2 regions of the Allobosea sp. 685 genome follow, and region 2 is predicted to be linked to the other one. Evidence: predicted binding sites of a transcription regulator. Region 2 holds the regulator's gene; the other holds the start of a gene.
The links. The regulator HrcA, encoded in region 2, represses chaperone genes, less so after heat shock. The targets are predictions, from matches to a motif close to GTTAGCACTCNCNNNNNGNGAGTGCTAAC.

Region 1 (7,572 bases), 900 kb from region 2:
GGCGATGCGCGCGATGCCGGGGACGAAGGAGATCGCATAGACCACCAGGCCGAAGACCGCGATCGTGATCGTCAGGCTGGCGGGCGGCACGAGCGCCTGCCAGGCCTCGGGCCAGGCGCCGGATTGGGCGACCAGGAAGGCGGCGCCGGTGAGCACATACTCGACGCCGAAGATGATCGAGAAGATCCTGAGGAAGGTCGCGATCGCGACGGCCCGCCATGTCGCCGCGGCAAGCAGCAGGCCGATGACGCCCATCCCGATGGCTCCGGCGCTGCCGCTCTGCTGGCCCACGACGAGGGCGATCACGGCAAGCACGGCGACGGCGATGCTCAAAGGGCGCATGGGCAAGGATCCTGCGGAAATGGCGGGGATGACGAGATGCCATCGCGATTCTGACCATGTCGCAGAGGATGCGGCCGTTCAATGGCGGCGCGTCGAGATGAGCAAATTGTCATCGACCGGACATGAAAAAGGCCCGGCTTGCGCCGGGCCTTTCCCATTAACAGTTGGATGGAGGCTTGGATCAGAAATCCATGCCGCCACTGGAACCGGGCATGCCCGGTTCCAGAACCCTTGGAAGATGGGCGTTTGGATTTCCTCAGAAATCCATGCCGCCCATGCCGCCGCCGCCCATCGGGGGCATCGGGGAGTCCTTCTTCGGCAGCTCGGCGATCATCGCCTCGGTGGTGATCAGCAGGCCTGCGATCGAAGCCGCGTCCTGGATCGCCGTGCGCACGACCTTGGTCGGGTCGATGATGCCGGCCTTGACCAGATCGCCGTAGACGCCGGTCTGGGCGTTGTAGCCGAAGGCGTATTCCTTGGACTCGAGCAGCTTGCCGACCACGACCGCGCCGTCATCGCCAGCGTTGTCGACGATCTGCTTGGCCGGGGCCATGATCGCCTTGCGGACGATCTCGACGCCGGTCTTCTGGTCGTCGTTCTGGGTCTTGATCGCCTTGACGGTCGACAGAGCGCGCAGGAGAGCGACGCCACCACCCGGAAGAACGCCTTCTTCCACGGCCGCGCGGGTCGCGTTCAGGGCGTCGTCGACGCGGTCCTTCTTCTCCTTGACTTCGACTTCGGTCGCGCCGCCGACGCGGATCACCGCGACGCCGCCAGCGAGCTTGGCCAGACGCTCCTGGAGCTTCTCACGGTCGTAGTCCGAGGTGGTCTCCTCGATCTGCGCCTTGATCTGCGCGACGCGGCCCTCGATGTCCTTCTTCTTGCCGGCGCCGTCGATGATCGTGGTGTTCTCCTTCTCGATGCGCACCTTCTTGGCGCGTCCGAGCATGGCGAGCGTCACGGTCTCGAGCTTGATGCCGAGGTCTTCCGAGATCATCTGACCGGCGGTCAGGATCGAGAGGTCCTCAAGCATCGCCTTGCGGCGATCGCCGAAGCCCGGAGCCTTGACGGCCGCGACCTTCAGGCCGCCACGGAGCTTGTTGACGACGAGCGTGGCCAGAGCCTCGCCCTCGACGTCCTCGGCGATGATCAGCAGCGGCTTGCCGGTCTGAACGACGGCCTCGAGGATCGGCAGCATCGCCTGGAGCGAGGACAGCTTCTTCTCGAAGATGAGGATGTAGGGATCCTCGAGCTCAGCGACCATCTTCTCGGCATTGGTGATGAAGTAGGGCGAGAGATAGCCACGGTCGAACTGCATGCCCTCGACGACGTCGAGCTCGGTCTCGGCGGTCTTGGCTTCCTCGACGGTGATGACACCCTCGTTGCCGACCTTCTGCATGGCGGTGGCGATCATCTTGCCGACCGACTCGTCGCCGTTCGCCGAGATGGTGCCGACCTGCGCGACTTCCGCGTTGGTCGTGACCTTCTTGGAGTTCTTCTTGAGGTCGGCGACGATGGCCTCGACGGCCAGGTCGATGCCGCGCTTCAGATCCATCGGGTTCATGCCGGCGGCAACCGACTTCAGGCCTTCGCGCATGATGGCGGCGGCCAGAACGGTGGCGGTCGTGGTGCCGTCGCCGGCGGCGTCGTTCTGCTTCGAGGCCACTTCGCGCACCATCTGGGCGCCCATGTTCTCGAACTTGTCGGCGAGCTCGATCTCCTTGGCGACGGTGACACCGTCCTTGGTGATGCGCGGGGCGCCGAACGACTTGTCGATCACGACGTTACGGCCCTTGGGACCGAGCGTGACCTTGACGGCGTTGTTGAGGATTTCGACGCCGCGCAGCATCCGGTCGCGGGCATCGGTAGAGAACTTGACGTCTTTAGCAGCCATGAGAGCTACTCCTTTTGAAATGTCGGGAAAGGCGGTCTCGAGGCGATCAGCCGATCACGCCCATGACGTCGGATTCCTTCATGATCAGGAGATCCTGGCCATCGATCTTGACCTCGGTGCCCGACCACTTGCCGAACAGGACGCGATCGCCCTTCTTGACGTCCAGCGGGGTCAGCTTGCCGGCTTCGTCGCGGCCACCGGGGCCGACGGCGATGACTTCGCCCTCTTGGGGCTTTTCCTTGGCGGTATCGGGGATGATGATGCCACCCTTGGTCTTCTCTTCGCCATCAAGGCGACGGACCACAACGCGGTCATGCAGCGGACGGAACTTCATGGTTCTGTCTTCCTCTTGGATCTAATTTCGATGCGGGCGCTCGATGGCGAACCCGCGATGGGCATCTGTTAGCAGTCTCAATCGTCGAGTGCTAACCGATGGCGGGGAGATAGGCGCGTCCCCCCGGAGAGTCAAGAAATCATCCGGCGATAAAGTGAATCCGGAGATGGCGCCGGGGGCTTGCTGCCAAAGCCGAATGAACACGCTAGCATGGCGAAATGACGACAGCTGTGCCCGATCCCCGGCTCGACGATATCGCCCGCTCCTGCGTGGCGCTGCATGTGCGCATGACGGCGCGGGCGGTGACGCGAGCCTATGACGAGGCGATGCGCCCGAGCGGGTTGAAGATCACGCAGTTCGTGCTGCTCTCGGCGCTCAGCACCGGGGCCTGGCGCTCCGTCACCGAATTGGCCGAGCGCTTCGCCCTGGAGCGCACCTCGCTGACCCGCAATCTGCAATTGCTGGCGGCCGAGGCGCTGATCGTTCCCGTCGCGTGCAAGGGCCGCGCCTCGGTCTATGCCGTCACCGAAAAGGGCAGGGCGGCGATCGAGGCCGCCATTCCCTATTGGCATCAGGCTCAGGAGCGGATCGAGGGCGGTCTCGGCAAGGAGCGCTGGAGCGAAACCCGCGAGGGGCTGAAGGCGTTGCGCCGCGTGGCACGCCTGGCGGACTGAGGCGAGGCTTGACCGGCAGCCTTCTCGGCACTTAACGTGTACCTGCACGATAAGAGCCTTGCGCGAAAAATGGGTACCGGTTTTTTGCAGAAGCAATGCTCTCAACCTCTAAGTGAGAGACAGTGATGGCGCGCGAGGTCGGTGTCGTTTCCCGTGAGGTCCTGCTGGCCGAGGATGGCCTCAGCTTCCTGCGCGGCATGGTCGAGGGTCGCCATCCCGGCCCGCCCTTCGCGGATGCGATGGATCTCGATCTCGTCGAGGTCGAGGAGGGGCGCGTCGTCTTCGTCGGCAAGCCCTCAATGCGCTTCTTCAATCCGCTCGGCACGATCCATGGCGGCTGGACGGCGACGATCCTCGATTCCGCCATGGCCTGCGCCGCGCACACCACGCTGAAGGCGGGCGAGGGCTATACGACGCTGGAGATGAAGCTCAACTATGTCCGACCGGTCATGCCCGATAGCGGCACGGTGCGCTGCGAGGGCAAGCTGATCCATCGCGGCGGCACAGTCGCGACGACCGAAGGCCGCCTCGTCGACGAGCGCGGCAAGCTGCTCGCGCACGGCACCGAGACCTGCCTGATCTTTCCGGCGAAAACGCTCTAGCAAGCTCGCCTAGCTGCCGCATCGTGGCTGGGCCGGAAAAGGCATGCCTTCTGCGTCGAAGCGGCGGGGTGAGCATCGGCGATCAGTTTCATCGCGAACCGACGCAACTATCCGGCTCCAGGGCGGTTGGGGGAAGGCAACCTGGAGCTGCCATGTCCACCCCCGTCGTCTCCACCCCCGTCGTCCTTGTCGTCGAAGATGACACCCTGATCCGCATGGATGCTGTCGCGATGATCGAAGACGGGGGCTACGAGGTCATCGAGGCGATTGGCGCCGATGAGGCCGTCATCCTATTGGAAACCCGCTCGGACATCCGGGTTGTCTTCACCGATATCGAGATGCCCGGATCCATGGACGGCCTGAAGCTGGTCCACGCAATTCGGCAACGCTGGCCACCTATCGTCCTGATCGTCGCATCAGGACGCCCGCAGCCTGCGCCTGCCGATATGCCTCAAGACACCGTGTTCCTGCAAAAACCCTATCGGGCGGCGCAGATATTGGAGGTTCTGGCGGGCATCAAGTAGAAACACGGCTTATTTTGCGAGTTTGGTCGTTCCCATCTTGAGCGTCACGATGACCCCCTCAGTCGACCAGTCATAGCTTATGGAACCGCCGAGCTGGCTCGATATGCTTCGAATGACGAGCTTGCTGCCGTACCCGCCGGCTCCATTGGGAGGCTCGACGGAAGGCCCGCCCCGTTCCGTCCAGATGATCGTGGTTTCGTCGTCGTCGGAAGTGCCTGAAACGTCGAGCGTACCCGTATCGGCTGAAAGCGCGCCGTATTTAAGCGAGTTTGTCGCCAGCTCATGGATGATCAGGGACAAGGTCGTGGCGGCTCCCTCGCTGACCCCCATGCGAGGAACGGCGACACGAATGCGCCCGCTGAAGGCCCCCATGTCCTCGTAAGGCGAAAGCAGGATCGAGAGCAGGTCGCCCAGAAGCGCTGCCGCTCCCTGATGCCCAGGCAGGGGGCGAACCAGGTCATGAGCCCGGCCGAGCGCCGCCAGACGTCCTGTCAGGTCGGACGCCATCTCCGCCGCCGTCGTCGTCGATCTCGACGTGATATGAGTCAGTCCCATGGCGATCGCCAAGAGGTTCTTGACCCGGTGGCTCATCTCGCCTGCGAGCAGTTCATGACCCTCTTCAGCTTGCTTGCGGCCCGTAACATCAAGGAAGACGCCGTACATCACTCCGTTGTGAAGCCCGGAATCATCGCCGAGACCGCGGGCCGATATCCAGCGGATTTCGTCGCCGACCAATATGCGAAAATCGATCTCATAAGGCCCGACAATGCCTCGGGTCGCGGTAAAGGCCGCCCGGACCCTATCCCTGTCGGCAGGATGGATGTGAGCCGACAGATCCTCGAATTTGACCTCGTCGCTCTGCGGCACGCCCCACATCGTAAAGGCCTGCTCGTCCATCGCGAACCCGTCATCGTCGACGTTCCACGACCACAGAGCAACACCGGCGGCGCGAACCGCCCGGCGCAGGCTGCCGGCGTCCCATTCGAGAGAGGTGTCTTTTGGCACGGGCGAACTCATTGAAAGATGACGGCTACGCTGATCTTTGGAGCCGGATGATGTCAGATGGGATCACAAAGTGATCCCATCTGACATCTGAATCCGTCTCTCATCAAAAAATTTGAGTAGGATCAATGCGAAAAGCCGGTTCCCACTTTTTTCGCATCCTGCGAGAGCCGGATGATTTCAGCTGGAATCGCTTGGTGATCCCAGCTGAAATCTGAATCCGCCTCTGATCTAAAAGTGAGAGCAGGATAAGTCCGCCCAGACCTATGCTCGCCGGTCGCTCGGCCAATGCCTCGATCCGGCTGCCAGCATGCCCTCTGCTGGGCCTCCTGCTGGAATGACGTGAGCCGGTTCATTTCGTGCTCACTCAAGCACATTGACGGTCGAAAAAGCGTCGAAGACCAGAATAAATGTATCGTTTCCAGTGATTACAGCTCATTCGAACGTATTATTGCGGGGTGTGACAATCGGTCATTGACATTATTTGCGACGGCGGTTAATTTGAATTTTGTCGATATTTGCTTGGACGGTCCTTGTTATTTTCGCGCTTTGGCGCGGCTCTGATGAAATCCCCCTTTCGAAATCGTTCTGAACTCGCCGAGCACTCGTTCGGCGAACGACAGGTCTTGCCAAAAGGAGGGTTTCTCATGACCACCGGCACAGTGAAATGGTTCAATTCCACCAAGGGTTTCGGCTTCATTCAGCCTGACGACGGCAGTCAGGATGTGTTTGTCCATATCTCCGCCGTCGAGCGCGCTGGAATGCGCGACTTGCAGGAGGGCCAGAAGCTCGGCTTCGAGGTCGCCCGCGACAACAGGTCTGGCAAGATGGCTGCCGAGCAGCTCCAGGCAGCGTGATCTGACTGCCTCTTTGACGATGACCACGGATGTACTGGCATCGTCGACAGTCGTGATTCAAGAAAAGGCCAAGCTTTTGCTTGGCCTTTTTTGTGCGCCGGCGAAAGCGACCGCCGCGCAGGAGATGGGCACGGCAAGCTGCTCGCGCATGGCACCGAGACCTGCCTGATCTTTCCAGCGAAACCGAAGGCCTGATTATACTCGAGCCACGCCGTCATCCTGGGCGTAGCCCTCGGGTCCGATCTTCGATCGGCCCAAGGATAAACTCCGCGGAGGCCGGGGACCCCAGGCGCGTCATGGTCGGGCTTGACCGGACCATCTCGTGATGGAGAGGCTGCCTTTGCCGACGCCCCTTCCGGCCCGAGAATGACGCTCTAAGATGGCTCCCTACGCTGCGGAGCCTGTCTTCGGGCCGGCCGAAGGCCGGACCCGGGGGGCGGCTTGTCCAGGATGACGCGGTGTTTACGTGCCAAGACAGCATATTGAGGCGGCGCGGTCCCGGCTCGTGCGATAGGCGCTGGGGCTTTTGCCCATTGCCAGACGGAAATGGCGGTTGAAGGTCGAGAGATCGCCGAAGCCGCAATCGAAGGCGATCTGCGCGACGCCATGCTCCGAGCCACGCAGCAGGAGCGCGGAGCGATGCAGGCGTGTCCTGAGCAGGAACTGATGCGGCGTCATGCCGATCAGCGCCTTGAATGTCCGCAGGAAATGATAGCGGCTCATCGCGGCTTCCCGGGCGAGCTCGGTCAGGCTCAGGGTCTCGTCGGAGCGCGCCTCGATGCATCGCAGGGCCTGGGTGATGCGGCTGGCGTCACGCGCCGTCGGCGCGGTTGTTGGCGGCAGTGCATCCGCGAGCGTCGCCGCCACTGCGCCAGCCAGTCGGACCGCAAGTTCCTCATAGGCAGCGGTGCTGCCGCCGCTAGAGCAATCTCCGATCGAACTGGATCGTTCTATTGCTCCTGCCCTTAGTTTCGACGCGTTTTCTTCACGCGACCCGGTATCCACTCCGCTCGAAAACGCTCTCGTCGCCATCTCGGCCATCAAGCCCGCGAGCGCCGGCGAGGGCGGCAGATGGGCGCGGGCGAAAGCGAGCCGCCGCACGCCGGGGACGCCGGCTAGGATGTCTTCCAGATAGGCCGGGTCGAACTGGAAGGCGAGGCAGCGGTCGCCGGCCGCATGGTCGTGGCCGCATTCGAAGCAGGCGCCCTGATTGCCGAGCAGGAGTGCGCCCGGTGCGAGCAGCGCGGCGCCCTGGGTGGAGCGGTAGCTGAAGCTGCCGCTCGTCACGGCCGCGATGCAGCAATGCGCGTGCTGTTCTTCGAAGGCGCGGTCGCCCGGCCCCG
Region 2 (7,572 bases):
GCCGCCAAAGAAGATCGAGGAGACGGTGCGGCCGGGCGTGAGCTCTGCACGATGGGCGATTTCGCGCCGGAAAGCCGCGACATAGCGCGCCTGGTCGGGCGGCGCATGCCTGACATGGGAGTTGAAGTCGCAATAGGGGCATTTGGCCAGGCAGAACGGCCAATGCACATAGACCGCGAAACCGGCATCCGCTGTGGGATGCAGGATCGCGCCTGGCCGCTCGCTGAGGGCGGCCGCGTCGGTCATGAGGACTTCCTCAGGCAGGCGATGGCGAGTTCATGGAAGGCGCGCGCGCGATGCGAGAGCCCGGCCGAACCATCCTCGGGAATGCCGTGCTTCTCGCCCGTGGTCATCTCGCCGAAGGTCTTGGCGTGGCCGTCCGGCCGGAAAATTGGGTCATAGCCGAAGCCGCCGAGCCCGCGCGGCGCATCGACGATCTCGCCGAAAACGCGGCCTTCGAACAGTTCCTGGTGCCCGTCGGGCCAGGCGATCACCAGCGCCGAGACGAAATGCGCCCGGCGCTTGTCGGGCGTGGTCGCACCGCGCTTGGCGAGTTCGGCCTGCACGCGGGCGAGCGCCGGGGCGAAGTCTTTGCCCGGGCCGGCCCAATTGGCCGAGAACAGTCCGGGCGCGCCGTCGAGCGCGTCGATGCAAATGCCGGAATCGTCGGAGAGCGCCGGCAGGCCCGACGCCTTGGTCGCGGCGACGGCCTTGATCGCCGCGTTCTCTGCGAACATGTAGCCGTCCTCGTCCGGCTCGGGCAGGCCGAGTTCGCCGGCCGAGACCAGTTCGATGCCATAGGGCCCGAGCAAATCGCGCATCTCGCGCAATTTACCCTGGTTATGGGTCGCGATCACGACCTTGCCGGTGAGGAGGCGGTGAGCTGTCACTGTTCTTGCCTTTGCTGGCTCGAAAACGCCTCGTCATCCCGGGCTCGACCCGGGATCCATCGGAGGCCCAACCCTTGCAGCGGATTCGGCTCTACGGTGGATCCCGGATCACCGCGAAGTTTATCCTTGGGCCGATCGAAGATCGGACCCGAGGGCTGCGTCCGGGATGACGTTGTGGTTCCGAGCATAAGCGTCGAGGGTCCCGTCAGGCCACCGCCGCCTTCTGCAGCGCGACAAGCTTGCTCACGCCGCCCTTGGCGAGCTTGAGCAGGGCCAGGAGCTCCTCCTCCGAGAACGGCGCGCCTTCGGCCGTTCCCTGCACTTCGACAAGGCCACCGCCGCCGGTGATGACGAAATTCGCATCGGTCTGCGCGCCGGAATCCTCGATATAGTCGAGGTCGAGCACCGGATTGCCGGCGACGATGCCGCAGGAAATCGCCGCGACATGGTCCTTGAGCGGGTTGGAGCCCTTCAGCATGGAGCGACCCTCCATCCATTTCAGCGCGTCATGCAGCGCGACCCATGCCCCGGTGATCGAGGCCGTGCGGGTGCCGCCATCAGCCTGGAGCACGTCGCAATCGACCACGATCTGGCGCTCGCCGATCGCGGTCAGGTCGACCACGGCGCGAAGCGAGCGCCCGACCAGCCGCTGGATTTCCTGTGTGCGGCCGGAGGGCTTGCCGGAGGTGACCTCACGGCGATTGCGCTCATGCGTCGCGCGCGGCAGCATCGCATATTCGGCGGTGACCCAGCCCTTGCCGGTGCCGCGCAGCCAGGGCGGGCCCTTTTCTTCCACCGTCGCGGCGCAGAGCACCCGGGTCTCGCCGAAGCTCACCATGCAGGAGCCCTCGGCATAGCGCACCACACCGCGTTCGAGCGTGACCTTGCGCATTTCATCGGCCGCGCGTTTGGAGGGTCGCATGGGAGCATCCTGATTGTTCGAAGTTGGCGGCTTGTAAGCGGTTGAGCCGGGGGCGGCAAGGTTGGGAGCCGGGTTTCGCGACGTCCCTTCCTTCTCCCGCATCAAAATCGGCTGTTGCCGACTTTGACACTTTGGTTGCCCATCTCGGGCAAGCCCGAGATGGGCCGGAGAAGGTGGCTCGGAGGGTCGGATGAGGGTGTGCGGGTCAACCAGACGACGCAACGGCCCCGCTGCGCCCTGGCAATCAGCGGCGGGCCCTCATCCCTGCCCTTCTCCCATTCGGATTCCTCTGCGAAACGCGGCTGAGGACTGATATTTTGACGGCGGATTGTTCGCCTGTGACGGGCGGTCTTCAGCGGTTGGCTTGGAGAGCTCGCAGTCGACCTGGTTCAGCCGCCTGCGATGATGGTGGCGCGCCGGAGATTGTAGACGGTTGCGAAGGCAATCAGGTCTGCGGTGTTGGCGACGAACGAGTGGCATCGCGTCCGGGCTTTGCCATAGAGGCGCTTCATGGCGCTGAAGACAGCTTCGACGGGAGCGCGGCGGCGCGCGATCAGGGCGTTGCGGCGCTGCAGCCAGCGCGGCAGGACAGCGATGTGCTTGTGCCGGCGATGCATGATCCGGTCCTTGATGCCCAAGGCCTTCAGGGCGGCGCGCTGGGCCTTGCTCTCATAGCCGCGATCGGCATAGACGGCGGCCTCGTCGCCGCTGACGAGCCCTGGGGCCATCTCGACGTCCTGTATCCGCGCCGAGGTCACGAGCGCCGTGCGGATCAGGCCCGAGCCCTCGTCGACGCCGACATGCAGCTTGTAGCCGAAATGGGCCTTGCCGTTCTTCTTGCCCCAGTCGGCGCCGGGTTCACGGGGGTGGCCCTTGCCCAGCCCGGCTTCGCGTGACGGGGCAGCATGCGTCGCCTGAACGATTGTGGCGTCGAGCAATGTGCCCTTCTTCAGGATCAGACCCTTGGCCGAGAGCTGCGCGCCGATCTCGGCAAAGCAGGCCTCGAGCACGCCCGCCTGCGCTGCCGCCAGCCGAAAGCGGCACAAGGTCGTCTCGTCGGGCGTGCCGCCATCGAGCGCAAACCCGCAGAAACGTCGAAACGACAGCCGGTCCAGCAGCGCCTCCTCCAGGCCGGGATCCGACAAATCGTAAAGCGCCTGCAGATAGAGCGCCTTGAGCATCGCAAGCGGCGCGTAAGGCGGCCTGCCCGTCTCAGCCTGGCGCAGCTTGCCGGCCAAGGGCGCCAGCCGATCCCACGCGATCAGCCCATCGATCTTCGCAAGCTTCGCGTTCGCACCCAGGCGTGGGTCCAAAAACGCCTCAGCCAAAGACATCTGATCCGACATGCCGATCACCCCGCCGCACCCGAGCGAAGTGAATCAGCAATCAAACCTCAACGCCAGGGCCCTTTCGCAGAGAAATCCATTCGGGAGAAGGGTTCCCCGCGCTCTTCGTTTACCGTTTCCGCTTGATCCCTCGCAGGTCCGAGCCGACAATAAGCTCATGTCACAGCCATTTTTCCACTGAAATGAGCGCCCATACGCCGCGCCCTGAATCCCCCGGCGGCCTGATCGAGACCGATCAGCGCTCGCGCGAGATTTTCCGTCAGATCATCGACGGCTACCTCACCACCGGGGAGCCGGTCGGCTCGCGCAACATCGCCCGCCTGCTGCCGATGACGCTGTCGCCCGCGACCGTGCGCAACGTCATGACCGATCTCGAACTGGCCGGGTTGATCTATGCGCCGCATACCTCCGCGGGGCGCCTGCCTACGGAAAGAGGCCTGCGCTTCTTCGTCGATGCGATGATGGAGGTCGGCAATCTCACCTCCGACGAGCGCACCCGCATCGAAGCGCAGATGAAGGCCGCCGCCACCAACCGCACGCTGGATGCGACGCTGACCGAGGCCTCGGCCCTGCTCTCGGGACTCTCGCGCGGCGCCGGCGTCGTCGTCACCACCAAGGCCAATGCCCGCCTCAAGCACATCGAATTCGTCCGGCTCGATCCCGCTCGTGCGCTCGTCGTGCTGGTGGCCGATGACGGCACGGTCGAGAACCGGCTGCTCGCCTTGCCGCCGGGCCTGCCGGCCTCGGCGCTGACGGAGGCTGGGAATTTCCTCAACGCCCGCATCATGGGCAAGACGCTAGGCGATCTGCGCCGCGAGATCGCCGAGCACCGCGCGGAGATGGAAAGCGAGCTCGATGCGCTGACCGCCAAGCTCGTCGAGAGCGGCATCGCGACCTCGTCGGGTCCCTCGAGCGATCGCCATCTGATCGTGCGCGGCCAGGCCAATCTGCTGGAGGATCTGAAGGCGCAGGAGGATCTTGAGCGCATCCGCCTGCTCTTCGGCGATCTCGAGACGCAGACCGATGTCATCGATCTGCTCTCCCGGGCCGAGGCCGGTGACGGCGTGCGCATCTTCATCGGCTCCGAGAACAAGCTGTTCTCGATGTCGGGCTCCTCGATGGTGGCAGCGCCCTTCCGCGACGCCGAGCAGCGCATTGTCGGCGTCGTCGGAATCATCGGCCCGACACGGCTGAACTATGCCCGCATCGTGCCGATGGTGGATTACACCGCCAAGGTGGTCGGGCGGCTGCTCGACGGCGGCCGGTGAGGGGGCGGCCGCCTGGCTGGGGGCCCTTTTGGGTGTGTCGCTGATGATCAGTCCCGCCCCTCCCGCAAGATCTGCCCCTGCCACAGGACCTGCGCTGATCGAGGCTGCGGCTGCGGGGCGTGCCGACGAGGTGTCCCGTCTGGTGACGGCAGGCGCTCCGCTCGATGCGCGGGATGCGCAGGGGCGCAGCGCCCTGCTGCTCGCGGTGGCGGGCAATCATGTCGGGGCCGCCCGCGCCCTGCTTGATGCGGGTGCGAGCCCGAATACGCAGGCCGCCAATCGCGACACGCCCTGGCTCCTGGCCGGGGCGTTGGGACGTGCCGAGATCATTACGGCGATGCTGCCGCGCAAGCCCGATCTGACGATCCGCAACCGCTATGGTGGCAACGCCCTGATTCCCGCCTGCGAGCGCGGCCATGTCGAGGCCGTGAAGCTGCTGCTGACGAGCGGCATCGACCTCGATCACGTCAATGATCTCGGCTGGACCTGCCTGCTGGAAATCGTGATCCTCGGCGATGGCGGCACGCGCCATCAGCAGGTGGCAAAGCTCGTGCTCGATGCCGGCGCCAATCCTGGCCTCGCAGACGAGGATGGCGTGTCGCCGCTCGCCCATGCTCGCCAGAGGGGCCAGCGCGCAGTGGCGGCGCTTATCGAGCAGGCCGGCGGTGGCTGACCCGCTTGATTTGGCATCGCCGCCGGTTCGCGCTACCTCTGCCGCCAACGCGGCCTTCCTGCCGCCCGAAATCTGCACGTCAAGGCTTTATCAGATGACCGACACACTCCCCGACCGTCTCTCCTCGAACCCCAACAGCCCCCACTACAATGAGGAGCTGCTTGCCCGCGACATCGGCGTGCGCTTCAAGGGCGTCGATAAGACCAATGTCGAGGAGTATTGCGTCAGCGAGGGTTGGGTGCGCCTTACCGCCGGCAATGCCAAGGACCGCTTCGGCAATCCGATGACGGTGAAGCTCAAGGGCGAGGTCGAGCCCTATTTCCGCCAGGCTGAGCCCCAGAATCCCTAACAACCACTAAGCCTGAGAGGCTCAGCCTATCGTCTTGTAGAAAAACGTCGAGCCGCAATGGCGGCCGTCCGGCATCAGGGCGAAGCGGGGAATCGTGCCGAGTTCGCTCCAGCCAAGCCGGCCATAGAGCCGCCGGGCCGCGCCGGCCTCGTCGGTGTCGAGCACCAGAAGCGTGCGCCCGGCATTGCGCGCTGCATCTTCGGCCGCGCGCATCAGCGTCTCGCCGAGGCCCTGACGCCGTGCGCAGGAATGCACCAGCACCTTGGCGATCTCGGCGCGGTGCGGCTGGTTGGGCTTGCCGATCAGCTGAAGCTGCGCCGTGCCGACGATCTCCCCGGCCAACCTTGCGATCAGCAGCACCGTGCGGCCAGCGCCGACCTCGTCGATGACCCCGGTCCAGAAGCTGCGGTAATCCTCCGGCGTATTCCACGCCATGAAGCCGACAGAGGCCCCGTTCGCGACGCTGTCGCGCAGGATCTCGGCCAGCGCCGGGATGGCGTTGCCGGCGGCCTCCGGGGTGAGCGTTTCGATCACGATGGCATCAACCGGCATCAGCTTCATCCTTTGGGCGGCGTTCAGCCGGAGGTGGTCAGCACGACGGCATAGCGGGCGGGCACGCTGCCGGGATTGTGGTAGGCGATCGGCCCGTCGAGCAGCATCTGCAGGCAATCTCCCGCCGCCAGCCGGTGCTCGATACCACCAAGCGTGACCACCATCTCGCCGGCCAGAACCCAGACCTGCTGGTCGAGCCGATGGGCGCTGCGCGGTGCGTCGAGCAGGACGCGCCCGCCCGCCGGCATCTCGACATCGACGATCTCGATCCCCGAGCCGGTTCCTGCGGGAGAGACGTTGCGCCGGACATAGCCGCTGGCCGGATCGGTCCAGACCGGCTGATCGGCGCGCCGCGCGAGCGGGCCGGCATGGCCCTCGTCGCGAAACAGGACCGAGAGAACAATTCCCAGGCCGGCGCAGACCCGGTCCAGCAGCGCGGCCGTCGGGCTCGATTCGCCCCGCTCCACCCGCGAGATCATCGCGCGGCTGACGCCCGAGCGTTCGGCCAGCATGTCGAGCGTCAGGCTGCGGCTCTGGCGCAGCGCCTTGATGCGCGCGCCGAGCCGCTGATCGAGTTCGAGGTCATCCATCATTTCCATGATACAGAGAATTATTCTACTATATAAGAACGTCAAGCCCAAATACGGGCCTTCGTCGTCGCTTGCTTCTGACGCGGCGTGAACTCGGCTTTCACCACATTTCCAAGTCTGGGCGCCGCGACAGGTCGCGTTTCCGGAAAGATTCAGGAATCCGCGCTTTGATGAGCCTCAAACGACGCTCTTGAAGGGCGCGGGTCGCGAAACAAGCGACACGGGGGAAGCGGCCATGAATCGCGGTCTAGAATTTCTCGGGCGTTCCGTCGTCGGATTCATCACCCGCGGCAAGCCGGAGGCCCGCCTGGTCGACGCCAAGGCGCTGGCCCGGTTGCAATCGGCGTTGCGGCCGGGCGATGTCCTGCTGGTCGAAGGCAGCATGAAGGTCTCGGCCGCGATCAAGTATCTGACGCAATCGACCTGGTCGCATGCGGCTCTTTACGTCGGGGAGACCGGGCAGTTCAGCGAGCAGGGCGAGCCGCTGGTGCTGGCCGAGGTCGAGATGGATGTCGGCTGCGTGCTCTCACCGCTGTCGAAATACGGCGCGTTCGGCACCCGCATCTGCCGTCCCCAGGCGCTTGACCGCGAGGGCCGCGCCATTGTCGTCGATTATGTGCTGGAGCGGCTCGGCACCCAGTATGACCTCAAGAACATCCTCGATCTGATGCGCTGGCTGATCCCGATCCCCTGGGCCCCGCCATCATGGCGCCGGCGCATGATCGCGCTGGGCTCGGGCGATCCGACGCGGGCGATCTGTTCCACTCTGATCGCGCAGGCTTTTGAGGCGGCGCGTTATCCCGTGCTGCCGACCGTCGAATATGCGCAGGCGATGGACGAGGAGGATTTCGAGGAGATCCTGCATATCCGGCACCATTCGCTCTACATGCCGCGCGATTTCGACATCTCGCCCTATTTCGCAGTCGTGAAGCCGACGCTGGAGAGCGGCTTCGACTATCGCGCCCTGACCTGGGCGCTGGAG

Region 1: the regulator HrcA is predicted to act here: its motif matches at 2,638-2,666, upstream of groES (co-chaperone GroES).

The regions. Positions count from the first base shown of each region.
Region 1 covers NZ_CP134779.1:4,462,418-4,469,989, reverse strand. The annotation lists gene RMR04_RS22020 (ABC transporter ATP-binding protein/permease) at 1-342, opposite strand, end outside; gene groL (chaperonin GroEL) at 599-2,236, opposite strand; gene groES (co-chaperone GroES) at 2,283-2,570, opposite strand; gene RMR04_RS22005 (MarR family winged helix-turn-helix transcriptional regulator) at 2,789-3,244, shown strand; gene RMR04_RS22000 (PaaI family thioesterase) at 3,370-3,846, shown strand; gene RMR04_RS21995 (response regulator) at 3,999-4,370, shown strand; gene RMR04_RS21990 (sensor histidine kinase) at 4,380-5,387, opposite strand; gene RMR04_RS21985 (cold-shock protein) at 6,020-6,229, shown strand; gene RMR04_RS21980 (helix-turn-helix domain-containing protein) at 6,692-7,572, opposite strand, start outside.
Region 2 covers NZ_CP134779.1:5,364,078-5,371,649, reverse strand. The annotation lists gene hemW (radical SAM family heme chaperone HemW) at 1-246, opposite strand, end outside; gene rdgB (RdgB/HAM1 family non-canonical purine NTP pyrophosphatase) at 243-890, opposite strand; gene rph (ribonuclease PH) at 1,096-1,812, opposite strand; gene RMR04_RS26300 (IS5 family transposase) at 2,202-3,125, opposite strand; gene hrcA (heat-inducible transcriptional repressor HrcA) at 3,341-4,426, shown strand; gene RMR04_RS26290 (ankyrin repeat domain-containing protein) at 4,470-5,099, shown strand; gene RMR04_RS26285 (DUF3297 family protein) at 5,194-5,448, shown strand; gene RMR04_RS26280 (GNAT family N-acetyltransferase) at 5,470-6,000, opposite strand; gene RMR04_RS26275 (helix-turn-helix domain-containing protein) at 6,024-6,599, opposite strand; gene RMR04_RS26270 (YiiX/YebB-like N1pC/P60 family cysteine hydrolase) at 6,826-7,572, shown strand, end outside.